DNA from 4 places in the Bradyrhizobium sp. USDA 3262 genome. Region 4 is predicted to be linked to each of the others. Evidence: predicted binding sites of a transcription regulator. Region 4 holds the regulator's gene; each other region holds the start of a gene.

Region 1 (7,322 bases), 1.5 Mb from region 4:
CTGCTCGCAGAAGTCCGTGTCGGAGCAGACAAACATCCGCCCGCCCTTGTCGTCGGTGACGATCTCGTCGAGATAGGAATTGTCGGCGCCGCACAGCGCGCAGGGCGCGTTGAAGCGGTAGCGCGTGAACGGGTGATCCTCGAAGTCCAGCGACACCACGGTGGCGTAGGGGGGGATCGCGTAGATGCGCTTCTCGCGGCCGGCGCCGAACAGCTGCAGCGCCGCGCAATTGTCCATCTTCGGATTGTCGAATTTCGGTGTCGGCGACGGGTCCATCACGTAGCGTGCGTTCACCTTCACCGGATAGGCGTAGGCGGTGGCGATATGGCCGAAGCGCGCGATGTCCTCGTAGAGCTTGACGTGCATCAGCCCGTATTCGGCAAGCGCGTGCATGCGCCGCGTCTCGGTCTCGCGCGGCTCGAGGAAGCGCAACGGCTCGGGGATCGGCACCTGATAGACCAGCACCTGTCCGGCATGCAGTGACGCCTCGGGAATGCGATGCCGGGTCTGGATCACGGTCGCGTCCGTGGTCGAGGTCGTGGTCGCGACACCAGCGGTCTTGCCGAAGAACTTCCGGATCGAGATCGCGTTGGTGGTGTCGTCCGAGCCCTGGTCGATCACCTTCAGCACGTCGTCGGGACCGAGGATCGCGGCCGTCACTTGCACGCCGCCGGTGCCCCAGCCATACGGCATCGGCATCTCGCGGCTCGCAAACGGCACCTGATAGCCGGGGATCGCGATCGCCTTGAGGATCGCGCGGCGGATCATCCGCTTGGTCTGCTCGTCGAGATAGGCGAAATTGTACGTCGGCGCGTTCATTCCGCGGCCTCCTGCATTTCCACCGCCTCGTTGGCTTCCGCGAACTCCTGCCGCAGCTTGCGCAAGAGACCGAGCTCGGACTGGAAGTCGACGTAATGCGGCAGCTTGAGATGCTCGACGAAGCCGGTCGACTGGACATTGTCGGAGTGCGACATCACGAACTCCTCGTCCTGCGCCGGGGCCGCCGCCTCTTCGCCGAGTTCGCGCGCACGCAGCGCGCGATCGACCAGTGCCATCGACATGGTCTTGCGTTCGCTCTGCCCGAAGGCGAGGCCATAGCCGCGGGTGAAGCACGGCGCCTCGGTCGTCGAGCCCTTGAACTGGTTGACCATCTGGCACTCGGTCAATTCGATCGCGCCGAGCGGCACGGCAAAGCCCGCGTCCTCGGCGAAGAACTCGACCTCGACCTCACCGAAGCGGATCTCGCCGGCGAAGGGATGATTGCGGCCGTAGCCGCGCTGCGTCGAGTAGCCGAGCGCGAGCAGGAAGCCCTCGTCGCCGCGCGCCAGGTTCTGCAGCCGCAAATCGCGATCTGCCGGAAAGCTCAGCGGCTCGCGCGTGAGGTCGCCGACCGGCGTTTCGCTATCTGCCTGCGGCGAGGGTTCGATCAGGCCGTCGCGGCCGAGGATGTCGGTGACCCGCGGCGTGGCGGCCTGCGAGGCCTCCACGGTCGCCGGCTGCTCCGGCACAAAGCCTTCCGCGAGCTGCGGATCGAGTAGGCGATGGGTGTAGTCGAAGGTCGGCCCCAGGATCTGGCCGCCCGGAAGGTCCTTGAAGGTCGAGGAGATTCGCCGCCGCACCTGCATCTCGCCGGTGTTGACCGGCTCGGTGGCGCCAAAGCGCGGCAGCGTGGCGCGGAACGCGCGGACCAGGAAGATCGCCTCGATCATGTCGCCCCGCGCCTGCTTGATCGCGAGCGCCGCGAGCTCGCGATCGTAGAGCGACCCTTCGGTCATCACGCGATCGACACCAAGCGCGAGCTGCTCGGAGATCTGTGCCAGCGTCACCTCGGGCACGTCGCGGTCACCGCGCCGCTCATGCGCGAGCAGCCGATGAGCGTTCTCGATGGCGCGCTCGCCTCCCTTGACGGCTACATACATCGCTCACACTCCGCTTGCGATCAGCCGCGTGGTGCGCGGAATCGCCACAATGGCATCGTCATGGACCAGCACGACATCGATGCCGCGCGGGAACAGGGTTTCGTTGATCGCAAGCCGCTGGAACAGGTCGCGTGGCTTGAGCATCGCCTGCAGCACGGCGCTGCCGTCGATGCCGGGCCCTTTCAGCTCGAAGGCCGGCCCCTGCGACAGGCTGTCGACCTGCAGGATCAGCGTGGTCGACCGGTCCGGATATTCGCTGCTGCCGAACGCAAAATGCTCCAGCGCCGGCAGGCTCGCGGCGTCGCCAACCAAAGCGAAGCTCGCGATCGAGGAATCGGCGACCACCGGCGCGCTGGCGTGAAACTTCAGCCAGCGGGCGACGTCCGGCGTCGCCGACATCGCGGCGTCGAGCCAGATCGGCGTGTCGTGATCGAACAGCGTCAGCGCGATCGCGGCCGCGCCGCGCATCATGCCGGCGGGCGTTCCGACGCTCGCGGCGACGCGCTGCACGCTGCCCGGGCGCGCCATCGCATCCATCACGGAACGGAAAGTCGACTGCGCCGACAGCACCTTGTCGGCAAAGCCCGCGGGCATTTCGGCAATCGTCGTCATTGCATCATCCCTCACCGCGCACCATCGTGTAGAAATCGACCCGCGTCGCCGCGGTTTCCGCCGCCTTGCGGCCGCGTTCGGCGTTCATGGCGTCGCGCAGCGGCGCGATCACCTTGGCCTCCACTTCGCCGGACAGTTCCGCCGATTGCACCATGGCGTCGCACAGCGCGATCATCTGCGCCTTCCGCGCGTCGCGGCCGAGCGTGTAGCCGAAGCCGACCTCGCCGGTCGCAAGCCGCACCGCCGCGCGCGACACCGTCGCCTCGCCGAGATTGAACGGTGCACCGTCGCCGCCGATCCGCCCGCGCAGCATCACAAGGCCGTTTTCCGGCTCGCGCAGGTTCTCATGCGCGGGCACCGCGATCGCCGCCAGCCTGCCGGCGATGTCGGTCGCGGCGGCGTGCGCCAGCACCGTCATCGCGGCCTTGCGCTGGGCCTGTTTGCTGTTTGGTCCGGTCGAACTCATGGGCAAACCTTTGGGCAACCTTGCTTGCATCAAGTTGTCTATGATACTAGACAACTTGATAGCGGAGCGCCATGACTGTTTCGTGACAAACCAAAGATTTCTGGTATCACCGCGCCATGAGCATGCAGGAAAGTTCCGGCGTCGCCTTGTGGCGGCAGGTCGCCGACGGCATCGAGCGCGGCATCGCTGACGGCCGCTTTGCCGCCGGCGAAAAGCTGCCCGGCGAGATGGAGATCGCCGAGACGTACCGGGTCAACCGCCACACCGTGCGGCGGGCGCTCGCCGCATTGGCCGAACGCGGCCTGGTGCGCGCGGAGCGCGGCAGCGGCACCTATGTCGAAGCCCAGCGCCTCGCCTATCCCTTGCGCTCACGCACGCGATTTTCCGAGATCGTCGGCGCCGGCGGTCACGAGCCGCGCGGCCAGTTGATCGAGGCAGGCGACGACATTGCCAACCGCGAGATCGCCCGCGAGCTGGGCCTGAAGATCGGCGCGCCACTGATCCGGATCGAAGCGGTGCGCCTCGCCGACCGGACGCCGATCTGCGTTTCCACCACCTGGCTGTCGGCCGAGCGGTTTCCCGATGCCGGCAGCGTGTTCGCCAACGTTCGCTCGATGACCAAGCTGCTCGGACATTACGGCGTCAAGGACTACCATCGCGCCTCGACCCGGATCACCGCGGCGATCGTCGATGCGACCGACGCCGCGCGGCTCGACCTGCCGCTGGGACGGCCGGTGCTGGTGGTCGACGCCACCGACGTCGACATGCTGGACCAGCCGCTGGTGACCAAGCGCTCGCGCTTCGCCGCCGAGCGCGTCGAGTTTCTGGTCGAGAACGGCTGACGTGCTTCTGCTCCCTCGCCCCGCTCTTGCGGGGAGAGGTTGGGATGAGGGGCTGTCTCCGCGACTTCGAAAGCTTTGAGTGTGCGGAGAGCCCCCCTCACCCGGAATTTTGCGCTGCGCGAAAGCTCCGGCCTCTCCCCGCACGCGGGGAGAGGCGAAGAAGAAGCTACACCACCGCTCTTTGTCCAATGATCGCAAAGCGCAGCTTGCTGGAGATGAAATCGATCGCGGCAACCGCGATCAGGATCATCAGGATCAGGAACGACACCTTCTGCCATTCCAGCACGCGGATCTGCTCGGCGAGCTGCAATCCGATGCCGCCGGCGCCGACGATGCCGATGATGGTCGCCGAACGCGTGTTCGACTCGATGAAGTAGAGCACCTGCCCGGCGATCACGGGCAGCACCTGCGGCAACAGGCCGAAGCGGATCTCGTGCAGCGCGTTGCCGCCGGAGGCGCGGATGCCCTCGACCTGCTTGCGATCCGCCGCCTCAATCGCCTCCGAGAACAGCTTTCCGAACGCGCCGAAGTCCGACACCATGATCGCGAGCACGCCGGCGAACGGGCCGAGACCGACGACGTTGATCCAGACCAGCGCCCAGATCAGCGTGTCGACGCCGCGGATCGAATCGAGGAAGCGGCGCACCGGAAAGCGGATCAGGTTCGAGGGGATGATATTGCGCGCCGCCAGCAGGCTGACTGGCAGCGCCAGCAGCGCGGCAAGCGTGGTGCCGAGCACCGCGATCGACAGTGTCTCGCCGAGCGCCTGCATGTAGAGCGGAAACGACGAGCCCGGATTCGGCGGGAGCATCAGCATGGTGATCCAGCCGAGCTGGTCGAGCCCCGCGATCAGCCTGGACGGCGAGAAATCGAGATCGACCAGTCCGAACACGAAGATCGCGAGCGCCGCCGCGATCATGGCCGGCATCGCCAGCCGTGCCGATGCGGGACGTTCGAAGACGCCGGGGTACTTCGCGCGCAGTTCCGTGGTGTCCGGCCTCGGCATCTGGCTCATCGACGGGTCTCCTTGCCGAACAGCCGGCCGCGCAGCCAGCCGGTCGAGATGTCGATGATGAAGACGGTGACGATGATGGTGATGAGGATGGCGCTGACGTCGGAATAGTAGAACTTGCGGATCGCGACCACCAGCTCCTGGCCGATGCCGCCGGCGCCGACGAAGCCCATCACCGACGCCTCGCGGACGTTGATCTCGAAGCGCAGCAGCGCATAGCTGGCATAGCCGGCCGAGACCTGCGGCAGCACGGCAAAGCGCATGCAGGACAGCCAGCTCGCGCCGGTGGAGCGGATGCCCTCGACCGGCTTCATGTCGGCATTCTCGACGATCTCGGCAAACAACTTGCCGAGCGCCCCGGTGGTGTGGATCGCGATCGCCAGTACGCCGGCCATCGGCCCGAGGCCGAACGCGATCACGAAGATCAGCGCGAACACGATGCCGGGAACGGTGCGCGCGAATTCCAGCAGGCGGCGGATCGTGAAACGTACCCACGGGCCCGGCGACGTATTCTGGGCCGCGAAGAAATTGAGCGCGAAGGCGAGCACGGCACCCGTCAGCGTGCCGACATAGCTGATCAGGATCGTCTCGCCGAGCATCTTCAGCCATTTATGCCAACCCCAGAACCATTCGGCGGGATCGGTCCAGACCCGCGCGCCGGACTCCAGCGTCAGGATGCGATCGAAATAGCTGACGAAATTGCCGAAATAGGTGAACAGCGTGCGCAGGTTCACTTCCGCGCCGAACGCCGCGATCACCAGCACCGCACAGAAGGCCGCCGTTGCCAGCGCGGCCTTCAACCGCTTGCGTGCGACGGACTTGCGGTAGGCGTCCTCCAGCGTCGCCAGTTGCTGCGCTGGAAGAATGGATACGGCGGTCGCCATCGACGCGTGCCAGTCCGGTTCGGAGTTGAGTGGAGAGAAAGGGCCGGGCTATACGCCCGGCCCTCGTGACGTCAGGCGTGCGATCAGCTCGCCTTCTTGCGCAAACCGTCGACGAACTTGATCAGCTCGATGGTGCCGTCCCAATCCTTGGTGGTGGCGGGATGGAAGCCCTTCTTCTGGCCGTCGGACAGACGGTCGAAGGCAGCCTTGTCCTTGGTCGGAGCGTCGAAGAAGGCCTTTGCGATCGCGGCCTTCAGATCCTCCGGAAGATCGGTATTGTACGCATAGGGGCCGTTGATGATCAGCGCCGACTTGTGGATGATGCGGAAATCATCCTTCTTCATCGCCGAGCCGTCGGCATTCTTCAGCATGCCCTTGGTCAGCATCTGGGCGAGCGTGGAATCGTCCTCGTTGGTCCACTGGTTGGCGGCCACATCAACGGTTCCCTGCGACAGCGCCAGGACGGCGTTCTCGTGGCTGCCGGTGAACACGACCTTGCCGAAATAGCCCTCGGCGTTCGCGATGCCCATCTTGTTCAGTTCGAAGCGCGGCACGTTGTTGCCGGACGTCGAATTCGGATCGACCAGGCCGAGATTCTTGCCTTTCAGGTCCTCGACGGTCTTGTACGGGCTCGACGCCTTGACGAAGAACACCGAGTAATAGCCGGTCGAACCGTCGGCGTTCATATCGTTGGCGAACGCGTCGGTCTTGACGCCGGTCAAGCGCGCGCGAGAGAACGAGGCCGAGCCGTAGCTGGCGATCTGGATGTTGCCGGCGCGCTGGCCTTCGATGACGGCCGCGTAGTCGTTGGCAATGCGCAGCGTGACCTTCACGCCGAGTTCCTTCGACAGATACGCGACGAACGGCGTCCAGCGCTCGGTGACGCCGGAGGCGTTCTCGGCCGGCACCACCGCGAAGGTGAGCTCCGGATATTTTGCCTTCCAGTCCTGCGCGGAGGCCGAACCGGCAAATGCCAGCGCGGCAGCGCCAGCCAGAATGATGCGACGAGTGAACATGACTACCCCTCTTTTGTCGTAGTTGCACCTGTTGGCCGGGCAAAATGCTCGGCCTCCCAGATTGAAAAGTGCGCGACGCTCAGGCCGCGGCTGCGGTGCCGAGTGCCGGCGCAGTTGCACCGTCGGGCGCGGGCAGCGGTGCCGCACCGATGACGTCATTGGCCTCGAGGTCATAGAGCTCGCGGGCGATATGGTCGGTGAGCGCCGCGGGGGCGCCATCGAACACCACGCGACCCGCGGCCATGCCGACCAGGCGGTCGCAATAGGTCCGCGCCAGGTCGAGCGAGTGCAGATTGCAGAGCACCGTGATGCCGAAATGCTTGTTGATGCGCAGCAGCGCATCCATCACGATCTTGGTGTTGCGCGGATCGAGCGAGGCGATCGGCTCGTCGGCGAGAATGATGTCAGGCTCCTGCACCAGCGCGCGGGCGATCGCGACGCGCTGCTGCTGGCCGCCGGAGAGCTGGTCGGCGCGCTGTGCCGCGAGCTGGGCGATGTCGAATTGCTCGAGCGCCGACAGCGCCAGCGCCCTGTCCTGTTCCGGCCAGACCTGCGCCAGCGAGCGCCATGA
Region 2 (7,322 bases), 2.9 Mb from region 4:
GCACAGCCGGGCGAAGGCGATGCGGTCGCGGTGGTTCGGATCCATGTTGGCCTGGATCTTGAACACGAAGGCACTCATGCGCGGCTCGGCGGCCTCGACCTTGCGCAAATCCGAGTCCTGCGCGCGCGGCGCCGGCGCGAACTTGCCGAGGCCTTCCAGCAAATCGCCGACGCCGAAATTGCGCAGCGCGCTGCCGAAATAGACCGGCGTCAGATGGCCTTCGCGGAATGCCGCGAGCTCGAACGGCTTGCAGGCCTCCGACGCCAGCGCGAGCTCATCCTTGACCTCGGCGACGTCGAGATTGGGGTTGCGCTTGCCGAGATCGGCGATGTCGATCTGCTCGGTGGCGCCGGTCTTGGCGCCGCCGCCCTCGAGCAGCCTCACGCCGCCATTGACGACGTCATAGGTGCCGAGGAAGTCGCGGCCACGGCCGACCGGCCAGGTCATCGGCGTGGTGTCGAGCGCCAGCGTCTTCTCGATCTCGTCCAGGAGCTCGAACGTGTCGCGGCTCTCGCGGTCCATCTTGTTGATGAAGGTGATGATCGGGATGTCGCGCAGCCGGCACACCTCGAACAGCTTTCGGGTGCGCGCCTCGATGCCTTTCGCGGCGTCGATCACCATGACCGCGGAGTCGACCGCGGTCAGCGTGCGATAGGTATCTTCCGAAAAGTCCTCGTGGCCCGGCGTGTCCAAGAGGTTGAACACAAGGTCGTTGAACTCGAAGGTCATCACCGAGGTGACGACCGAAATGCCGCGCTCGCGCTCGATCTTCATCCAGTCCGAGCGCGTGTTGCGCCGCTCGCCCTTGGCCTTGACCTGGCCCGCGAGATTGATGGCGCCGCCGAACAGCAGCAGCTTTTCCGTCAGCGTGGTCTTGCCGGCGTCCGGGTGCGAGATGATCGCAAAGGTGCGCCGTCGCGCCACTTCCTCTGAAAGCGGCGAGCGGGACGGCGATTCGGCTGAAACTGAAATGTCGGACATGGCGGGGCATTTGGCAGGGAAAACGGGCGCAATCAAGGGCGTTTTGTCGCAATGCGGAACGGCCGCACCATCCCCATATGGGCAGCGGAAGGACGACCTTCTCCTCACCATACCATTCGCGGGGACGACCCTGCCTTATCCGGAGGGTTCGTGATGGCTTGGACCATTCTGTTCACCGCTGGCCTGCTCGAGATCGGTTGGGCGATCGGGCTGAAATATACCGAAGGTTTCTCGCGGCTGGTGCCGTCGGTGCTGACGCTGGCGGCGATGGCCGGCAGCGTCATCCTGCTCGGCCTCGCGCTCAAGACGCTGCCGATTGGAACCGCCTACGCGGTCTGGACCGGGATCGGCGCGGTCGGCACCGCGGCGCTCGGCATCATCCTGCTCGGTGAACCCGCGACCGCGATGCGGCTAGCCAGCATCGGGCTGATCGTTGCCGGCATCGTCGGGCTGAAGCTGGTCGGCTGATGACTTCCTTGGGACGCGTTTTGTTAGCGCGAACCGGCTTCCACTTCGCTCGAAAACGCTACTTCAAAATCTGAACCGCCCAATACGTCGCGGCTGCGACCGCGCCCGACGCCGGGATCGTGATCACCCAGGCATAGACGATCGAGCTCGCCACACTCCAGCGCACGGCGGAGAGCCGCCGTGCCGCGCCGACGCCGACGATGGCGCCCGTGATGGTGTGCGTGGTCGATACGGGAACCCCGAGATAGGTCGCCATGAACAGCGTCGCGGCGCCGCCGGTTTCGGCGCAAAAACCCTGCATCGGCGTCAGCTTGGTGATCCGCAGCCCCATGGTGCGGACGATCCGCCAGCCGCCCATCAGCGTGCCCAGCGCCATCGCGCTCTGGCAGGCCAGCACCACCCAGAACGGAATCTCGAAGGTGTCGCCGAGATGGCCCTGTGAATAGAGCAGCACGGCAATGATGCCCATGGTCTTCTGCGCGTCGTTGCCGCCATGGCCGAGCGAATAGAGCGACGCCGAGGCGAATTGCAGGATGCGGAAGGCGCGATCGACCGCGAACGGCGTCGAGCGCACCGAGAGCCAGGACACGATCGCGACCAGCACCAGCGCCAGCAGGAAACCGACCAGCGGCGACAGCACGATCGCGAGCAAGGTCTTGGAGAGCCCGCTCCACACCGCCGCCGAAATCCCCGCTTTCGCCATGCCGGCGCCGACCAGGCCGCCGATCAGGGCGTGCGAGCTCGACGACGGAATCCCCAGCGCCCAGGTGATCACGTTCCAGACGATCGCGCCGACCAGCGCGGCGAAGATCACGGTCGCATCGACCACCGACGGCTCGATGATCCCGGTGCCGATGGTATTGGCAACGTGCAGGCCGAACACCAGGAACGCGACGAAGTTGAAGAACGCCGCCCAGAACACCGCGTATTGCGGCCGCAGCACGCGGGTCGAGACGATGGTCGCGATCGAGTTCGCCGCATCGTGCAGGCCGTTCAGGAAGTCGAACAGCAGCGCGACCGCGATCAGGATGGTCAGAATTGGAAGACCCAGCGTGGCGTCCACGTGATGCCCCGCTCTACACTTGCTCGATCACGATCGAATTGATCTCGTTGGCGACGTCGTCGAAGCGGTCGGCCACCTTCTCGAGATGGTCGTAGATCTCCGCGCCCACGATGAAGTCCATCGTGTTGGCGTTGCGGTGCTTCAGGAACAGCTCCTTGAGCCCGATATCATGGAGATCGTCGACCCGGCCCTCGAGCTTGGTCAGCTCCTCGGTGATCTGGGTCAGCATCGAGACGTTCTGGCCGATGCCCTGCAACAAGGGCAGCGCGCGGACCACCAGATTGGCGCATTCCACGATCAGCGTGCCGATCTCGCGCATCGGCGGCTCGAACTCGCGCACCTCGAACAGCATGACCGCCTTTGCGGTCGCCTGCATCTGGTCGACCGCATCGTCCATCGAGGTGATCAGGTTCTTGATATCGCCGCGATCGAACGGGGTGATGAAGGTGCGGCGAACCGCGGTCAGGACCTCACGGGTGACGCTATCGGCGTCGTTCTCGAACTGATTGACGCGCTGGCAAAAGACGGGTGTCTCCTCCCCGCCCTTCAGCATGTCCTGCAACGCCAATGCGCACTGCACGGAGGTCTGGGCGTGGCGGGCGAACAGGTCAAAAAAGCGCTCTTCCTTGGGCAGGAAAGCGCGAAACCACCGCAGCATGTCTCAGTTCCATCGTTCCGGGACAGCCCTTTTAGCGACTGTCACAGAACTGTCATAGAGCATCTGGCGGGGAAAGCATCGGGATCGACCGCCCAAACGGGCGGTCGTCCACCGCTATGTCGGCCGAAAATCGCCGAGACGTGCCCTACAGCGACCGCCGCAACAGGTGGGCCAGCTCACCGACCAGGCCGCGCCGGAACAGCAGCACGCAGGCCACGAAGATCACGCCCTGGATCACCGTCACCCACTGGCCGAAACCGGCGAGATATTGCTGCATGGCGATGATCACGAAGGCGCCGACCACCGGGCCGAAGATGGTGCCGAGACCGCCGACCAGCGTCATCAGCACGATTTCACCGGACATCGACCAGTGCACGTCGGTGAGCGAGGCATTCTGCGCCACGAACACCTTCAGCGAGCCGGCAAAGCCCGCCAGCGTGCCCGACAGGATGTAGGCCAGCATCTTGTACTGGTCGGTCTTGTAGCCGAGCGAAATCGCGCGCGGCTCGTTCTCGCGGATCGACTTCAGCACCTCGCCGAACGGCGAGTTGATGGTGCGGTAGATCAGCAGGAAGCCGGCGAGGAAGCCGACCAGCACGACGTAATAGAGCACCAGCGGCTTCGACAGGTCGAAGATGCCGAGCAGGTGGCCCTGCGGGATGCCCTGGATGCCGTCCTCACCATGGGTGAACGGCGCCTGCAGGTAGATGAAGTAGAGCAGCTGCGACAGCGCCAGCGTGATCATCGAGAAATAGATGCCCTGGCGGCGGATCGAGATGAAGCCGGTGACCAGGCCGAGCAAGGCCGCGGCCGCGGTGCCGACCAGGATGCCGAGCTCCGGCGACAGCCCCCACACCTTCAGCGCGTGCGCCGAGACGTAACCGGCGGTGCCGAGGAACATCGCGTGGCCGAACGACAGCAGGCCGCCATAGCCGATCAGGAGGTTGAAGGCGCAGGCGAGCAGCGCGAAGCACAGCGCCTGCATGACGAAGAACGGATAAATCCCCGTCCACGGCACGATCGCCAGCAACAGCGCCATCGCGGCGAATACGATCATCTCGTCGCGCATCGCGCGCGGCGTGATCGGAAGTGTATCGTCGGTCAATGCTGACATATCAAGCCGCCCGTCCCGTCAGTCCCGTTGGCTTCACCAGCAACACCACCACCATCAGGACAAACACCACGGTGTTGGAGGCCTCGGGATAAAAATACTTGGTCAGTCCCTCGATCACGCCGAGCGCGAAGCCGGTGATGATCGAGCCCATGATCGAGCCCATGCCGCCGATCACGACCACCGCGAACACCACGATGATGAGATCGGCGCCCATCAGCGGGCGGACCTGGTTGATCGGCGCCGACAGCACGCCGGCGAGCGCGGCAAGACCGACGCCGAGCCCGTAGGTCAGCGTGATCATGCGCGGCACGTTGATGCCGAATGCGCGCACCAGCGTCGGGTTCTCGGTTGCGGCGCGCAGGTAGGCGCCGAGCTGCGTCTTTTCGATCAGGAACCAGGTCGCAAGGCACACCACGAGCGAGAAGATGACGACCCAGCCGCGATAGATCGGCAGGAACATGAAGCCGAGATTGACGCCGCCCTTGAGCTGATCCGGGATCGAGTAAGGCAGGCCCGAGGAGCCGAAATAGTTCTGGAACACGCCCTGCACGATCAGCGCGATGCCGAAGGTCAGCAGCAGTCCGTAGAGATGATCGAGGCCGGTCAGCCATTGCAGCATGGTCCGCTCGAGGATCATGCCGAAGATGCCGACCACGACGGGTGCGATGATCAGCGCCCACCAGTAATTGATGCCGCCCAGGTTGAGCAGGAAATACGCCACGAAGGCGCCCATCATGTAGAGCGCGCCATGCGCGAAATTGATGATGTTGAGCATGCCGAAGATGACGGCGAGCCCCAGACTGAGCAGCGCGTAGAACGAGCCGTTGATCAGTCCCACCAGAAGCTGTGCGTAGAGAGCCTGCATCGAATGAGCTTTCGCTAGATAGATGAAGCCCGCCGGCCACGCGCATGGCCGGCGGGCATGATCGTCACTTCTTCAGAAGCGCGCAGGTGCTCTTGTCGAGCGGCGTGAAGGCCTGGTTGCCCGGCACGGTGCCGACCAGCTTGTAGAAGTCCCACGGTCCCTTGGACTCCGAGGGCTTCTTCACCTCGAACAGATAGGCGTCGTGGGTGACGCGGCCGTTGGCCTCGACCTCGCCCTTGCCGAACAGCGGATCGTCGGTCGGGATCGTCTTCATCTTCGCGACCACCTTGGCGCCGTCATGCGGATTGCCGCCGAGCGCTTCCAGCGCCTTGAAGTAATGGATGAGGCCCGCATAGACGCCGGCCTGCACCATGGTCGGGGGCGCGCTGTTCTTCATCCGCTCCGAGAAGCGCTTGGAGAAGGCGCGGGTCTTGTCGTTGAGGTCCCAGTAGAACGTCTCGGTGAAGTTGAGGCCCTGCGCGGTCTCGAGCCCGATCGCCTTGACGTCGGTGAGGAACAGCAGCAGCGCCGCGAGCTTCTGGCCGCCCTTGACGATGCCGAACTCGGCCGCCTGCTTGATCGAGTTGGTGGTGTCGCCGCCGGCATTGGCGAGGCCGATGATCTTGGCCTTGGAGGCCTGCGCCTGCAGCAGGAAGGAGGAGAAGTCAGCGGTGTTGAGCGGATGCTTGACGCCGCCGACCACCTTGCCGCCATTGGCGGTGACGACGGCCGTGGTGTCGCGCTCGAGCGCCGCGCCGAACGCGTAATCCGCGGTGAGGAAGAACCAAGTGTCCCCGCCCGCCTTCACCAGCGCCTGGCCGGTGGCGTGGGCGAGCATGTAGGTGTCGTAGGTCCAGTGCACGGTATTCGGCGAGCACTGCGCGTTGGTGAGATCCGAAGTGGCGGCGCCCGAATTGATGTAGACGCCGTTCTTTTCCTTCACGACGTTGTTGACCGCGAGCGCGACGCCGGAATTCGGCACGTCGACGATGGTGTCGACCTTGTCGACGTCGAACCACTGGCGGGCGATGGTGGTGCCGATATCCGGCTTATTCTGGTGATCGCCGGAGATCAGGTCGATGGTCCAGCCCTTGGCCTTGAGGCCGGAGTCCTCGATCGCCATCTGCGCCGCCAGCGTCGAGCCGGGGCCGGCGAGATCGGCGTAGAGGCCGGACTGATCCGACAGCGCGCCGATCTTGACCGTCTTGTCGAGCTTTTCCTGAGCGGAGGCGACGCTTGCAGCCGAGAGCACCATCGCGGTGCCGAGCAGGAGCGCCGAAATCTTGTTCTTCATGTCGTATTCCCTCGTCTTAAATTTTCTGGTTCTGGCGATATCAGACGCCGAGATAGGTATGGAGCTTGTCCATGTTGGCCGACAGCTCGGAATTGGCGAAGCCGTCGATCACCTTGCCGTGCTCGACAATGTAGTAGCGGTCCGCAACGGTCGAGGCGAAACGGAAATTCTGTTCGACCAACAGGATCGTGAATCCCTGCGACTTCAGGCGCGCAATGGTGTGCCCGATCTGCTGAATGATGACCGGCGCCAACCCTTCGGTCGGCTCGTCCAGCATCAGGAAGCGCGCGCCGGTCCGCAGGATGCGCGCGATCGCCAGCATCTGCTGCTCGCCGCCCGAGAGCTTGGTGCCCTGGCTGGTGAGGCGCTCCTTCAGGTTGGGAAACAGCGTGAAGATCTGGTCGAGCGGCAGGCCGCCGGGGCGCACCACCGGCGGCAGCAGCAGGTTCTCGCGCACGTCGAGGCTGGCGAAAATGCCGCGCTCCTCGGGACAGAATGCGATGCCGAGCCGCGCAATCCTGTCCGAGGTGGCGCGGATGATTTCCTGATTGTCGAAGCGGATCGAGCCGGAGCGCTTGCCGATGACGCCCATCACCGACTTCAACGTGGTGGTCTTGCCGGCGCCGTTGCGACCGAGCAGCGTCACCACCTCGCCGGCCTTCACGTTGAAATTGATGCCGTGAAGGATGTGGGATTCGCCGTACCAGGCCTGCAGATCCTTGACCGTCAGCACGTCGGCGCCGGCCGCAGCCACGGGCTTCTCCGCCAGTTTTGCCTCAGCCATGACCCGCTCCCAGATAGGCTTCCTTCACGCGCTCGTCCTTGGAGAGGTCGGCGTAGTTGCCCTCCGCCAGCACCTGCCCGCGCGTCAGCACGGTG
Region 3 (7,322 bases), 780 kb from region 4:
GCTGCGCCGGATCCGCAGGGACACTGGCGGACGCGAGGTCGTCATCATCGACAACAGCTATCGCGATCCGCGGGCGGTCGGCGGCTTCTATGTCGACGCGCCACCGCCGGTGGTCAACATTCCCTACGATCGCTACATCGTCGACGCTCAGGACGCGTCGCCCGACGTGATCTACGAGACCATGGAGGCACCGCCGGTGCAGCGGATCGAACGGCGCTACTCGCTCGACGAGATCCGCTACAGCCCCAATGTCCGCATGCAGATGCCGAGCATCGACGTCAACACGATCAATTTCGACTCCGGATCGTGGACCGTCCCGCCAGACCAGGCTGCGCGGCTGCAGGTGATCGCCGACGGTCTCAATCGGGCCATCCAGCGCAATCCGCGCGAGGTGTTCCTGATCGAGGGCCATACGGATGCGACCGGCAACGACACCGACAATCTGTCGCTGTCGGACCGCCGTGCGCAATCCGCCGCCGAGCTCTTGACGCAGCAGTTCGGCGTGCCGGCGGAGAACCTGACCTCGCAGGGTTACGGCTCGCAATATCTGAAGGAGCAGACCGACGGACCGAGCCGCATCAACCGGCGCGTCACCGTCCGCCGCATCACCCCGCTGCTCAACGGCGGCACCGCCTCCGCCGCCCCGCCGCGCTGAGCCGGCGCGACATCACGCGACGAAATGGCCGGGAGCGATCCCGGCCATTTTTGTTTCTTCTCCTTCCCCCTGAAAGGGGGAAGGTCGGGATGGGGGTCAGCCGCAGGCAACACTGTTTGCGGAGAGAGCAGATCCCCACCCGCTTTGCTCTGACGAGCAAAGCGACCTCCCCTTTTCAAGGGGAGGTTGGAGAAGCGTCGCCCCCGCAAGCGGGAGAGGTACAGCGGGCCTGCTGATCGACCCAATCTCATCATTCGTTACTTCTCCGCCCCCAGTCCCAGCGCCTCGACCATCACGCGGAATACCTCGGTGTTGTCCATCGAGCCGTGGACGCGCTCGCTGCCCGGGCCGGTCGCGGTGAGGATGACATCCTCGCCGGAATGCACGCTGGCGCCGATCATCGCCGGCAGATTGCCGAAGCGCAGCACGACGCCGGGGACATCCTTGTACCTGTCATTGGCCTTGAACGTGTCGGGCTGGTCGCCCTTCACGGTCGGCTCGTTCGGATCGTCGAGTTTCGGGCGGAACGTCTCGTAGTGATCCGGCAGGCTGGCGGAGAAGATCGCAAGCCGCCGGCTGACATCGACGCGTGACGGATAACCCTCGGCGTCCGGCGCCGGATAATTCGGAAACCCGGCTTTCTCGTAGACGCCGACGCGCTCGCGCAGCGGCACGTTGGGTGTCGCCGCCATGTCGTCATTGATGGTGCCGACCAGGCTGTTCGGATGGTTGTGGTCGGCCACGACCAGGATCAGCGTGTCGTCGTTGCGCGCTTTCGCCCAGGCCTTTGCCAGCCGCACCGCATTGTCGAGCATGATGGTGTCGTAGACCGCGCGCTCCATATCGAGCAGATGGGCGTATTTGTCGATCAGGCCGGACTCGACCATCAGGAAGAAACCGGCCTCGTGCTTCGACAGCACCGTGAGCGCGGCCTGAACCTGCTCGGTCAGGTCCGGCTGCTCGGGGAATTTCCTGACGCCACCGCCCCTCAGGAACTTGCGGTCGAGCGCGCCGTCCATGTTGCCGGCGGCGAACAGGCCGAGCAGTTGGCGGGCGTCGGGCTTCGCCGCCAGCGCGTTCAGCTCGCTTGCGGTGGTCGCGACCGGATAGCCGGCGTCGCGGAAGCGCGCCAGATAATCGATATCGTCCTTGCGTTTCGACCCGGACGTGGATTGCGGCAGGAAGTTCGCGGAGCCGCCGCCCATTAGCACGTCGGGCTTCGCGTCGAAATATTGCGCGACGATCGCGTCATAGGCGGCGCGGCGGCGGGTATGCGCAACCATCGCCGCCGGGGTCGCATCCTCGACCTCGGTGTTGGTGACGATGCCGACGGCGAGGCCCGCCCGGCGCTTGACGAGGCTCGCGATGGTCTCGACCTTGGGATCGTCGAGCGGATCGGGCGTGCGGTCGGCGTAGACGCCGAGCGCATTGACCGCGGCCTTGTGGCCGGTGGCGTAGGCGCTCGCGGCGTTCGCCGAATCGGTGATGATCGAGTCCGAGCCCGCGGTCGCGACCAGCGCCATATGCGGCATGTCGTCGATCGCGAGCTTGCCGCGGCTCTTGCCCTCCGCAATTCCCTTGGAAAGGATTCGCGCGGCGACGCGATGCGACGGCGACATCCCGTCGCCGATGAACAGGATCACGTTCCTGGCCTTGCGTGCCCCGGTGTCGTAGACGGTCCAGGTCACCTTCCGGCTCTGCGTGCCGTCGCTGACTTCGACGGCGACCTGCCCGGGCTTGGCGAGCGAGACATCGCGCAGCAACAGCGCCGACTGCTCCCGGCCGGCCTCGCGCGCGGTGAATGTGCCGCCCTGGCCGAATACCGCGGCATAATCCGCGCCGTTCAGCGTGACCTTGAGCTTGGCTTGATCGACCAGCCCCGGAAGCTCGACCTTGAAGTCGAATTTGGCGCCGACGAGGATATCGGCGCGATCGATCGGATAGATCGTCTGGGCGAACGCCGGCGCTGCCGACAACGCCAGCGTGACGGCCATACCGGCAACTTGCTTGATCATGATCGATGCTCCGCCCTTACGCATCATGCGCATCGGAGCGGAGGCTAGTTGCGGCGGATGACGGCGCAATGAGGCGCGCCGGGGCGTATTGCCGCAAGGCCGGCGCGATTTCAGCGCGCCATCTGCTGCGGATCGTAGAAGAAGCGCTCCTCGACCAGCTCCTCGCCCCGCCAGGTCTGCCAAGCGACCTCCTCCATGCTGCGCACCTTGCCGTCCTTGCCGGTGAATTCGAAGCGCCAGCAGATCGCCGAATGATCGCCGTCGAGCAGGAGCGGCCCGAGCCGCGTGGTCTTGACGCCGGCGACCGCGGCCAGCACCGCCGCCTCGCGCGCTGCCAGTGCCTCGCGGCCGACCCGCCACTGGCCGTCATTCTCCTGGGTGCGGGCATCGTCTGAATAGAAGTTCCTGATCGCGCCGACATGGTCGTTGGATTCCACCGTGTCAGCGAAGGCTTGCAACGTCCTAAGCGAGGGCATGGGCACTCTCCAGTTACAGACTGATAGTCGGTATTTATCGACTGGCAGTCGGTAAGTCAATTGGCTTGCGCCTGGAACTGGGATAGAGATGCGCCATGGCAACCCAGGCCGAGCGGCGCGAGAAAACCAGAGCCGCCATCGTCAAGGCGGCGCGGCGCATTTTTGGCGAGCGCGGCTTTGCCGCTGCGACGATGGACGACATCGCCGCTGGAGCGCGCGTCGCCAAGGGCGCGGTCTATCATCACTTCGCGACCAAGGAGGCGGTGTTCGAGGCCGTGTTCGAGCAGGTGTCAATCGACCTCGTCGCCGATCTCGATCGCATCTCGCGCGCCGAGAACGATCCGCTGGCGGCGATGGCGGCGGGCACGCAAGGCTATTTCGCGGCGTGCTCGAAGGGCCCGACCGGCCAGATCATCTTGCGCGATGGTCCCGCCGTGCTCGGCTGGGAGCGCTGGCGCGAGATCGACGCCAAACATTTCGGCGGCAAGTTTCCACGCGCGCTAACTGCTGCGATGGACGCCGGTGTGATCGCCAGGCAACCGATCGAGCCGCTGGCACGGCTGCTGCTCGGCGCGGTGACGGAGGCGGCGGTCGCGGTTTCCGCGGGGCCGGATATCGGCAAGACCGGCACCGATTACGCGCGCGCGTTCCGCTCGCTGCTGGATGCGCTCAGGGTGAAGTAGGCCGATATCCATCCCCGGGTCGTCCCTGCGAAAGCAGGGACCCATAACCACAGGGAGGAGTCGTGGAAACGCGCTGGAGCACCAGCGTACTTCATAACCACGGCCTGTGGTTATGGGTCCCGGGTCGCGCTTCGCTTGCCCGGGACGACGAGGCGAGAGGGTGCCGCCTCAGTCCTTGTCGTTCTCGAGCTGGAAGATCTGCGCGCCTTCGCCGCTCGAGATGAGGCCGGTCTTGTTGTAGAGACCGAGCTTGGCACGGGTGTCTGATATGTCGAGGTTGCGCATCGTCAGTTGGCCGATGCGGTCGGCCGGCGTGAAGGCGGCGTCCTCGACCTTCTCCATGCTGAGCCGTTCCGGCGCATAGGTCAGGTTCGGGCTCTCGGTGTTGAGGATGGAGTAGTCGTTGCCGCGGCGCAGCTCGAGCGTCACCTCGCCGGTGACGGCGCGCGCCACCCAGCGCTGCGCGGTCTCGCGCAGCATCAAGGCCTGCGAATCGAACCAGCGGCCCTGATAGAGCAGGCGGCCGAGCCGCATGCCGCTGATGCGGTACTGCTCGATCGTATCCTCGTTATGAATGCCGGTGACGAGACGCTCATAGGCGATGTGCAGCAGCGCCATGCCCGGCGCCTCGTAGATGCCGCGGCTCTTGGCCTCGATGATCCGGTTCTCGATCTGGTCGCTCATGCCGAGGCCGTGGCGGCCGCCGATCGCATTGGCCTCGAGGAACAGCGCGACCGGATCGGCGAACGTCTTGCCGTTCAGCGCGACCGGCTGGCCTTCCTCGAAGCGCACCACGACCTTCTCAGCCTTGACGTCGCAATCGGCGCGCCAGAACGGCACGCCCATGATCGGGTTGACGATGGTGATGCCGCTCGCAAGGCTCTCGAGATCCTTGGCCTCATGCGTCGCGCCGAGCAGATTGCTGTCGGTCGAATAGGCCTTCTCCGCGCTCATCTTGTAGGCGAAGCCCTGCGCGGTCATGAACGCCGACATCTCGGCGCGGCCGCCGAGCTCGTCGATGAACTGCTGGTCGAGCCAGGGCTTGTAAATGCGCAGGCTCGGGTTGGTCAGCAGGCCGTAGCGATAGAAGCGCTCGATATCGTTGCCCTTGTAGGTCGAGCCGTCGCCCCAGATGTTGACGCCATCCTCCTGCATCGCCGCGACCAGCATCGTGCCGGTCACCGCGCGGCCGAGCGGCGTGGTGTTGAAATAGGTGATGCCGCCGGTCGAGATGTGGAACGCGCCGGACTGGATCGCGGCGATGCCTTCATGGACCAGCTGGGTGCGGCAATCGACCAGGCGGGCCTTCTCGGCGCCGAAATCCATCGCCTTGCGCGGGATCGCGTCGTAGTCGGCCTCGTCGGGCTGACCGAGATTGGCGGTATAGGCGAAGACCTTGGCGCCCTTCAGCTTCATCCAGAGCAGCGCCGCTGAGGTGTCGAGCCCGCCCGAGAACGCGATGCCGACTTTTTCGCCGGTGGGCAGGCTTTTCAGAATCGTACTCATGGGACGGTCCAATCGGTCGAAAATCGAAGTCGATGATGTTTCAGGGGTGGCGATATCAAATTTCGGCAGGCGGGGCACGCCTTTAATCAGGCCCCAAATCAGGCCTCGGGCTGGCTGGACGCCGCCTTGCCGCCGCGGCGCCAGCGCTGCATCAGCCGGTAGCCGGGCATTGCGAGCCGCGTCAGCGCGGCATCGACCTGGGCGTCGGTCAGCCGGGTCGCTGCCCAGCGGTAGATCAGCGCGTAGAACAGCCAGACCGTGAAGAACGACACCAGGCCCGCGATCGCCACGTCCGTGAAGAAATGGCCACCGAAGGCCATTCGCAGCCCGCTGGTGACGATGCCGAACACGGTGGCCCCGGCAAAGGCCAGCGGCCGCCACACGGGCGGCGTCAGCGCCGCCGGTGCATAGGTCCAGAACGCGGTGGCGCCCTCGCCGGAGAAGAACGAGCAGTTGCGCGGGCAGCCGCCGCGCGGGTCCCACCACGGCATGAATTGCAGGTCGCCGCCGAACTGCGTCACGAACACCGGCCGCGGCCGGCCCCAATAATTCTTGAAGGTGAAATTGGTGAGCACGCCGGCCGAGAGCAGCATCGTGGTGAGCAGGAACACCGCGGCGCGGCCGGACATCAGCATCGGCCGGTCCGGCCGGATGAATTTCCAGACGATGGTCACGATCGCCGGCAGCACCAGCGCCCAGGCGATCCACATCGCCGCATCGCGCGCAAACGACGCCACCGCGTCGAGCTTCAGCGGGAAGGTTTTCTGCGCCACATCGTAGAACAGCGCCGCCAGCTTCAGGTCGAGCTCGGGATAGATCCCGAACAGGATGCCGACGATGAGCGCCAGCGCCAGCGCGATGAAAAGTCCGGTCCGGTTCATGCCGCGCGGTTTAGCCGAGGCTGCGGGGCATGGGAAGCATCACGGCCGCGGCGATTGCGACGGCAAGGGCGGGGGCGGCGGCAAGGGACGCGGCGGCTCGCGCCAGGCGCCGGCGGTGCGGCCGGCGATCAGCCAGTAGACCAGGCCCGCGACGATGCCGGCGCCGGTCATGATCTCCATGTGCCGGCGCACTATGCCGTGGAATTGCATCATATCGGGATCGAACGGAACCAGGCCGAGATAGCAGGCCGCGCCGACGATGGCGCCGCCGACGGCGTAGGCCAGTACGCTGCGGATGAAGAACGCCTCGGTGATCAGCACCACGATCAGCGCCGGCAACAATGCGAAGCCTGATATGAAGATGAAACCGAAGCCGAGCACGACGTTGATAGCGCTCTGGTCGATCTGCCCGCCGAAATCGCTGATCTCGGGATACAGCACCGCGACGACCACGATGATCCCTGCCACGAAGCAGGCCATCAGGAAGCCGAACGCGACGACGAACAGGCGGCCGATCAAGGCCATTGGATTCTCATTTGAGTGGGCATGATCTGGTCCGAAAACCGGACTCCACTTTTCGGGATTATGCCCTAGTCCGTCATCGCCATCGCGCGCAGCGCCTGGCGCTCGCGGGCGGAGAGCTTTTCGGTCTCCGACTTGAGCTGGCCGCAGGCGGCGAGGATGTCGCGGCCGCGCGGCGTGCGCACCGGCGAGGAATAGCCGGCGTTGAAGATGTATTCGGAGAATTTCTCGATCTGCTCCCAGTCCGAGCATTCATAGGCGGTGCCCGGCCACGGATTGAACGGGATCAGGTTGATCTTCGCCGGAATGCCCTTCAGCAGCTTCACCAGGAGTTTTGCGTCATCGAGCGAATCGTTGACGCCCTTGAGCATGACATATTCGAAGGTGATGCGCCGGGCGTTGGAGGCGCCGGGATAATCGCGGCAGGCCTGCAGCAATTCCTTGATCGGATATTTGCGGTTCAGCGGCACCAGCTCGTTGCGCAGCTCGTCGCGTACCGCATGCAGCGAGATCGCAAGCATCACGCCGATCTCGTCGCCGGTGCGCTGGATGTTCGGTACCACGCCCGAGGTCGACAGCGTGAT
Region 4 (7,322 bases):
CCGCGAGGAACTGCTCCGCCTGTTCGAGAACCTGATCGAGAACGCCCTCAAATACGGCGCCTCGGGGGGCCGCGTCATAGTGTCGCTGAATCAGGCCGTTTCGGGCGCATCGGGCGAGGGCACCCCCGAAATCCGTGTCATGGTACGGGATTTCGGCCCCGGCATCGCCCCGGAGCACCTGCCGCGGTTGACCGAGCGCTTCTACCGGGTCGACGTCGGCGACAGCCGTAACCAGGGCGGAACGGGCCTTGGATTATCGCTGGTGAAACATATTCTTAACCGTCATCGCGGGCGTCTTTTGATCGAGAGCGTGCCCAAGAACGGCGCCACTTTTACCGCCTGTTTTCCCCGCCCGAAGACCCCGTTACCAACCCAAAGCTAAGCGTTTTCAGCTGGTTAGCGCTGTCATCCAACTGTCATCCAACCTTCGTAAAAGCAGCACCGACCGCTCCTAGATGGACCGGCGTGAGCGCGATCGGGCGCATTCGGCGCTTCGCTCACTGGATGGAGACAACCCATGAATTTCATCAAAGCAATCGTCGCAGCCGGCATGATCGCCGCTTCGACGTCGGCCTTCGCTGCCGATATTACCGGCGCGGGCGCGACGTTTCCGTTCCCGATCTATTCGAAGTGGGCTGACGCCTACAAAAAGGAGACCGGCAACGGTCTGAACTACCAGTCGATCGGCTCCGGCGCCGGCATCAAGCAGATCCAGGCCAAGACCGTGACCTTCGGCGCCACCGACGCGCCGCTCAAGCACGAGCAGCTCGAGAAGGACGGCCTCGTCCAGTGGCCGATGGTGATGGGCGCGATCGTCCCGGTCGTGAACCTCGAAGGCATCAAGCCGGGCGACCTGATCCTGTCGGGCGAAGTGCTCGGCGACATTTATCTCGGCAAGATCACGAAGTGGAATGACGCGGCGATCGCCAAGCTCAATCCGAAGCTGACCCTGCCGGGCGATGCGATCACCGTCGTGCGCCGTTCGGACGGTTCGGGCACCACCTTCAACTTCACCGACTATCTCTCCAAGTCGAACGCCGACTGGAAGTCCAAGGTCGGTTCCGGCACCGCGGTCGAATGGCCGGTTGGCGTCGGCGCCAAGGGCAACGAAGGCGTTGCCGGCAACATCAGCCAGACCAAGAACGCGATCGGCTATGTCGAATACGCCTATGCCAAGCAGAACAAGCTGACCTACACCGGCTTGGTCAACAAGGCCGGCAAGACCGTGCAGCCGACCATCGCTGCCTTCCAGGCCGCCGCCTCGAACGCCGACTGGGCCAAGGCTCCCGGCTACTACGTGATCCTGACCGACCAGCCGGGCGAAGCCTCCTGGCCGATCACCGCGGCGACCTTCATCCTGATGCATAAGGACTCGACCGACAAGGCGGCCTCGCAGGAAGCGCTCAAGTTCTTCAAGTACGCCTTCGAGAAGGGCGACAAGGCAGCCGAAGAGCTCGACTACATCCCGATGCCGGACGCGGTCGTCAAGCTGATCGAGAAGACCTGGTCCTCGGACATCAAGAGCTAAGTCCGACGTTGCGGCAGGACCTGTGCCGACTCGATCGCGGCACAGGTTGAGCGACCAAGACCCGGTCTCCATCACCGCGGCAACAAGCGCGGGATCGAGGCCGGGGTTCGCGCCTCAAGAGGCGTGGCTGGAACGACGACGCCCGGCCAAATGCGTCAGTGAAGATCGCTTCGGGGCGTAGCGGTTTGCGTGGCTTTTGCATACTAAAGAGGGGATTGGCGTGGCAGACATGGCTGTTCAGAGCGATGTGATGGAAGCCGCGGGACCTTACGATCGCGCCAAGGCCCTCAGCGCCTTCAAGCTCGGTGACCTCACCTTCTATTGGATCACCCGCATCTCGGCGATCTCGGTTCTGTTGATCCTCGGCGGCATCATCCTGTCGCTGATCGTCGGCGCCTGGCCGGCGATGAAGGAATACGGCTTCGCCTTCCTCTGGACGCAGCGCTGGGCGCCCTCGGCCGATCCGCCGGTGCTCGGCGCGCTCGGCCCGATCTACGGCACGCTGATCACCTCCGTCATCGCGATGATGATCGCCATTCCGGTCGGCATCGGCATCGCCGTGTTCCTCACCGAGCTCTGCCCGCAAGTGCTGCGCCGCCCGATCGGCATCGCCATCGAGCTGCTCGCCGGCATTCCCTCGATCATCTACGGCATGTGGGGTTTCTTCGTGCTGGGCCCGTTCCTGGCCAACACCTTCCAGCCCTTCATGATCCGGATCTTCGAAGGCGTCCCGGTGCTGGGCGCGGTGTTCGCCGGTCCGCCGTCCTATCTCAGCCTGTTCAACGCCGCGCTGATCCTTGCGATCATGGTGCTGCCCTTCATCACCGCGATCTCGGTCGACGTGTTCAAGACCGTGCCGCCGGTGCTGAAGGAAGCCGCCTACGGCATGGGCTGCACCACCTGGGAAGTCGTCCGCAACGTCGTGATCCCCTACACCCGCGTCGGCGTGATCGGCGGCATCATGCTGGCGCTCGGCCGCGCTCTCGGCGAGACCATGGCGGTGACCTTCATCATCGGCAACTCGTTCCGGATCTCGTCGTCGATCTTCGCGCCGGGCACCACGATCTCGGCGGCGATCGCTAGCGAATTCGCCGAGAGCGACGGCCTGCACCAGTCCGGCCTGATCCTGCTCGGCCTGCTGTTGTTCGTGCTGACCTTCTTCGTGCTCGCCGGCGCGCGGCTGATGCTGATGCGGCTTGAAAAGAAGGCGGGGAAGTAACGCCATGAACCCGATCTACAAATCCCGCCGCCGCAGCGACATCGTCATCCGCGCACTCTGTGTCGGCGCGGCGCTGTTCGGCGTCACCTGGCTGGCGCTGATCCTGATCACGCTGGTCTATAACGGCCTTGCCGGCCTCAGCGTGCAGCTGTTCACCCAGAACACGCCGCCGCCCGGCTCGACCGAAGGCGGCCTGCTCAACGCCATCGTCGGCTCGCTCATCATGACGGTGATCGGCGTCGGCATCGGCGCGCCGCTCGGCCTGTTCGCCGGCACCTACCTCGCCGAATACGGCAAGCACGACAAGCTGACCTCGGTGATCCGCTTCATCAACGACATCCTGCTCAGCGCGCCCTCGATCATCATCGGCCTGTTCATCTATGGTGCGGTGGTGGTGCCGATGCGCGGCTTCTCGGCGATCGCAGGCAGTCTTGCGCTCGCGGTGATCGTGATCCCGGTCGTGCTGCGCACCACCGAGGACATGCTGCTCTTGGTGCCCAATCCGCTGCGCGAGGCCGCCTCCGCGCTCGGCCTGCCGCGTTCGCTGGTGATCAAGCGGATCGCCTATCGTGCGGCGCGATCGGGTCTGATCACCGGTGTGCTGCTGGCGACAGCCCGCGTCGCCGGCGAGACCGCGCCGCTGCTGTTCACCGCGCTGTCGAACCAGTTCTTCAGCCTGGATCTGACCAAGACGATGGCCAACCTGCCGGTGACCATCAACAACTTCGTGCAGAGCCCCTACGCCTACTGGAAAGAGCTGGCGTGGAGCGGTGCGCTGCTCATTACATTCACCGTGCTCGCGTTGAATATCGGCGCGCGTATCCTTGGTGCCGAAAGGGCCGCAAAATGACCGAGCTTTCCGTCTCCACGACTGCCGCGGGCCACGTTCCCCAGGTTCCGCTGCCTGAAGCGCCGCCGAAAGTCACGGTGCGCAATCTCAATTTCTATTACGGCGAGCACCACGCGCTGAAGAACATCAACCTGACGCTCGGCACCAACCGCGTCACGGCGTTCATCGGCCCGTCCGGCTGCGGCAAGTCGACCCTGCTGCGCATCTTCAACCGGATGTATGACCTCTATCCGGGCCAGCGCGCGGTCGGCCAGCTGATGCTGGACCAGACCAACATTCTCGACCCCAAGCTCGACCTCAACTTGCTGCGCGCGCGGGTCGGCATGGTGTTCCAGAAGCCGACGCCGTTCCCGATGACGATCTACGAGAACATCGCCTTCGGCATCCGCCTCTACGAGAAGATCTCGAAGTCCGAGATGGACGACCGGGTCGAGAAGGCGCTGCGCGGCGGCGCGCTGTGGAACGAGGTCAAGGACAAGCTGAACGCGTCCGGCCTGTCGCTCTCCGGCGGCCAGCAGCAGCGCCTGTGCATCGCGCGCACCGTGGCGGTGCGCCCCGAGGTGATCCTGTTCGACGAGCCGTGCTCGGCGCTCGACCCGATCTCGACCGCCAAGGTCGAGGAGCTGATCCAGGAGCTCTCCGAGGACTACACGATCGCGATCGTCACCCACAACATGCAGCAGGCGGCGCGCGTCTCCGACAAGACCGCCTTCATGTATCTCGGCGAGCTGATCGAGTTCGACGACACCAACAAGATCTTCACCTCACCGAGCGATCGGCGCACCCAGGACTACATCACCGGCCGGTTCGGTTGACCGGCGCATGATCCGGAAAAGTGGAAACCGGTTTTCCGATCAGGGCATGCTAAAATTCAGGACACGAAACCATGATCCCCGGGATCATGGTTTGAGGGAGACAAGCGATGGCTTCTGAACATACCGCCAAGGCATTCGACAGCGACCTGCAGGAGTTGACCCGCCTGGTCGCCGAGATGGGCGGCCTGGTCGAGCGGATGATTACCGAGTCGGTCGACGCGCTGATCCGTCGCGACGTCGCGCTCGGCAAGCGCGTGGTCGCCGCCGACATCGAGATCGACAATCTGCAGCGCAACATCGAAGAGCGCGCGGTGCTGACGATCGCGCGCCGCCAGCCGATGGCGATCGACCTGCGCGAGATCGTCAGCGCGATGCGCGTCGCCACCGACCTCGAGCGGATCGGCGACCTCGCCAAGAACATGGGCAAGCGTGTCGCGGCGCTGGAGAGCGATTTCCAGCCGCTGAAGCTGATCCGCGGCCTCGAGCACATGACCGACCTCGTGCTGTCGCAGGTCAAGTCGGTGCTCGACGCCTACGCCGCGCACGACCTGCCGGCGGCGATGAACGTCTGGAAGGGCGACGAGGAGGTCGATGCGATCTGCACCTCGCTGTTCCGCGAACTGCTCACCTACATGATGGAAGATCCGCGCAACATCTCGTTCTGCATCCATCTGATGTTCTGCGCCAAGAACATCGAGCGGATCGGCGATCACGCTACCAATATCGCAGAGACCGTGTTCTACATGATCGAGGGCCAGCAGATCACCGACAAGCGCCCGAAGGGGGACATGACCACTTTTGCCACCACGGTGCCGGGCAACTGAAGGCATCATCGGCAAGCGCGAAACCGGCAAGAGTGAAACTGGACGATCCTCGCGACAATTCGTTTCCGCGGGGACTATGCTCAAGGAAGTAAGCGTTTCGGTTTGCGTCTGGGCAACGGATCACCACAGAGAAAGAACTTAAACCGATGAGCGCACGCATTCTGGTAGTCGAAGACGAGGAAGCGCTGACGACGCTGTTGCGCTACAACCTCGATGCGGAAGGCTACGATGTCGAGACGGTGGGGCGCGGCGACGATGCCGACACGAGGCTGAAGGAGCGCGTTCCCGACCTCGTGGTCCTCGACTGGATGCTGCCGGGCCTGTCCGGCATCGAGCTGTGCCGCCGCCTGCGGGCGCGGCCCGAGACCAAGCAGCTTCCGATCATCATGCTGACCGCGCGCGGCGAGGAAAGCGAGCGCGTGCGCGGGCTTGCCACCGGCGCCGACGATTACATCGTCAAGCCGTTCTCGGTGCCGGAGCTGCTGGCGCGGGTGAAGGGCCTCTTGCGCCGCGCGAGCCCGGAGCGGCTTGCAACCGTGCTGACCTATGGCGACATCGAGCTCGACCGCGAGAAGCGCCGCGTGGCGCGCTCGGGCCGCCCGATCGATCTCGGGCCGACCGAGTATCGCCTGCTCGAATTCTTCCTCGAGCATCCCGGCCGCGTGTTCAGCCGCGAGCAACTGCTCGACAGCGTCTGGGGCCGCGACATCTACATCGATGAACGCACCGTCGACGTGCATATCGGCCGCCTGCGCAAGCTGCTCAATCCGGGCCGCGAGCAGGATCCGATCCGCACCGTGCGCGGCGCCGGCTACGCGCTCGACGACCGCTTTGCCAAGGCCGAGCCGCAGCCGTAATGGCCGTTGCGGGATTCATATCCCGTAGCACGGTGTCGTCCCGGCCTAGTGCGCAATTGCGCACGGGAGCCGGCAACTGTTATGTTGGTTTGGTCTGCAGGTACGGCTTTCGGTCTCGCATCATGGCATTGAGGACCGTGAGCAGCTTCCTGGCGACGGCGATGAGGGCGAGTTTGGCTGGTTTTCCCGCCTGTCGCAGTCGTGCATAGAAGGCCTTGAACGGATCTGCTCTGCGAACTGCGTTGAGGGCCGCCATATAGAGGGCGTCACGAACGCGCTTTCGGCCGCCCGCAATCTTGCGCTTGCCGCGGAAGGCGCCGCTGTCGACGTTGAAGGGAGCAAGGCCAGCGAGCGCTGCGAGTTGTTTCGGTCCGACCCGCCCGAGTTCCGGCATCTGCGCGATGAGCTGCATGCAGGCCACGGGACCCACGCCGGGCAGCGAACGCATTAACTTCGCATCGTCCGCGATCTCCGCTTCGGCTTTAATCAATGCGCTGATGTCGGCCTCGATCTCGGCGATCTCGCTGTCGAGGACCTCGATGAGGCGGCCGATGCGTTCGGCCATGGCGCGATCGTCGGCCTCGCTGCGCCGGTTCTTCTCCTGGGCGCGCATGAGGACCAGCTGATCCCGCCGTTTTGCAAGCCTCGCCAAGGCGCCCCGTGCAGGATCGGCGACCTGCTCGGGGGCGGGTTGCATGGCCCGCGCAAAGGCCGCCAGCATCCGCGCATCGATCGGATCGGTCTTGGCGAGTAGGCCGCTGGCCCGTGCAAAGTCGCGGGCACGGGCCGGGTTGATCCGTGCGAACTGGATCCCGGCCTGACGCAGCGCCTCGCGAAGCGCGAGGTCATAGATACCCGTCGCCTCGAAGACCACCAGCGCATCGCATTGCCAACGCGCCACCTGCTGTGTGATGGCCTGTGGCGCGTTGGCAATGCGCCTCGGCACGCCGTCAGCCTCATCAAAGATGTCGAGGTGGTCTTTGGAGATGTCGATTCCGACGTAACGAAGAGCTATGATCACGGTGCCTGTCCCTGTGATGCGAGGTCTGTTGGCGCAGCCTCGTGCAACTGTTCAGGTTGATAGATGGAACGGGCGGGAGACCGAGCCGGCTCACGGCGTCAAGCGCCAAGGACCCAACGGCTTCCCGCCCACCCTCATCCTGACAGACTTCCAAGACACAGGGACCCATACGCCGCGGCCGGCGTAATCGGCACGGGGCCAGACGGCT

What was found. The regulator PhoB, encoded in region 4, activates phosphate uptake and scavenging genes when phosphate is short. The targets are predictions, from matches to a motif close to TGTCATNNANCTGTCAT.
Region 1: a site for PhoB is predicted at 3,069-3,085, ahead of phnF (phosphonate metabolism transcriptional regulator PhnF). Genes of this name have one in related genera too.
Region 2: a site for PhoB is predicted at 3,210-3,226, ahead of ACVWYP_RS22660 (DUF47 domain-containing protein). Genes of this name have one in related genera too.
Region 3: a site for PhoB is predicted at 2,728-2,744, ahead of ACVWYP_RS05920 (alkaline phosphatase). Genes of this name have one in related genera too.

The regions. Positions count from the first base shown of each region.
Region 1 covers NZ_JBSSCT010000001.1:3,582,088-3,589,409, reverse strand. Annotated here, with positions in the region: gene ACVWYP_RS16520 (alpha-D-ribose 1-methylphosphonate 5-phosphate C-P-lyase PhnJ) at 1-819, opposite strand, end outside; gene ACVWYP_RS16515 (carbon-phosphorus lyase complex subunit PhnI) at 816-1,919, opposite strand; gene phnH (phosphonate C-P lyase system protein PhnH) at 1,923-2,531, opposite strand; gene phnG (phosphonate C-P lyase system protein PhnG) at 2,536-2,997, opposite strand; gene phnF (phosphonate metabolism transcriptional regulator PhnF) at 3,114-3,839, shown strand; gene phnE (phosphonate ABC transporter, permease protein PhnE) at 4,006-4,854, opposite strand; gene phnE (phosphonate ABC transporter, permease protein PhnE) at 4,851-5,735, opposite strand; gene phnD (phosphonate ABC transporter substrate-binding protein) at 5,819-6,751, opposite strand; gene phnC (phosphonate ABC transporter ATP-binding protein) at 6,831-7,322, opposite strand, start outside.
Region 2 covers NZ_JBSSCT010000001.1:4,948,142-4,955,463, reverse strand. Annotated here, with positions in the region: gene ACVWYP_RS22675 (peptide chain release factor 3) at 1-981, opposite strand, end outside; gene sugE (quaternary ammonium compound efflux SMR transporter SugE) at 1,135-1,449, shown strand; gene ACVWYP_RS22665 (inorganic phosphate transporter) at 1,508-2,512, opposite strand; gene ACVWYP_RS22660 (DUF47 domain-containing protein) at 2,526-3,170, opposite strand; gene ACVWYP_RS22655 (branched-chain amino acid ABC transporter permease) at 3,316-4,284, opposite strand; gene ACVWYP_RS22650 (branched-chain amino acid ABC transporter permease) at 4,286-5,149, opposite strand; gene ACVWYP_RS22645 (ABC transporter substrate-binding protein) at 5,214-6,443, opposite strand; gene ACVWYP_RS22640 (ABC transporter ATP-binding protein) at 6,484-7,227, opposite strand; gene ACVWYP_RS22635 (ABC transporter ATP-binding protein) at 7,220-7,322, opposite strand, start outside.
Region 3 covers NZ_JBSSCT010000001.1:1,261,850-1,269,171, reverse strand. Annotated here, with positions in the region: gene ACVWYP_RS05925 (OmpA family protein) at 1-655, shown strand, start outside; gene ACVWYP_RS05920 (alkaline phosphatase) at 913-2,670, opposite strand; gene ACVWYP_RS05915 (nuclear transport factor 2 family protein) at 2,781-3,146, opposite strand; gene ACVWYP_RS05910 (TetR/AcrR family transcriptional regulator) at 3,242-3,829, shown strand; gene argG (argininosuccinate synthase) at 3,998-5,335, opposite strand; gene ACVWYP_RS05900 (phosphatase PAP2 family protein) at 5,434-6,216, opposite strand; gene ACVWYP_RS05895 (hypothetical protein) at 6,256-6,741, opposite strand; gene rlmN (23S rRNA (adenine(2503)-C(2))-methyltransferase RlmN) at 6,807-7,322, opposite strand, start outside.
Region 4 covers NZ_JBSSCT010000001.1:2,042,291-2,049,612, forward strand. Annotated here, with positions in the region: gene ACVWYP_RS09405 (ATP-binding protein) at 1-382, shown strand, start outside; gene pstS (phosphate ABC transporter substrate-binding protein PstS) at 518-1,528, shown strand; gene pstC (phosphate ABC transporter permease subunit PstC) at 1,758-2,747, shown strand; gene pstA (phosphate ABC transporter permease PstA) at 2,752-3,597, shown strand; gene pstB (phosphate ABC transporter ATP-binding protein PstB) at 3,594-4,412, shown strand; gene phoU (phosphate signaling complex protein PhoU) at 4,520-5,236, shown strand; gene phoB (phosphate regulon transcriptional regulator PhoB) at 5,383-6,093, shown strand; gene ACVWYP_RS09440 (IS110 family RNA-guided transposase) at 6,173-7,114, opposite strand.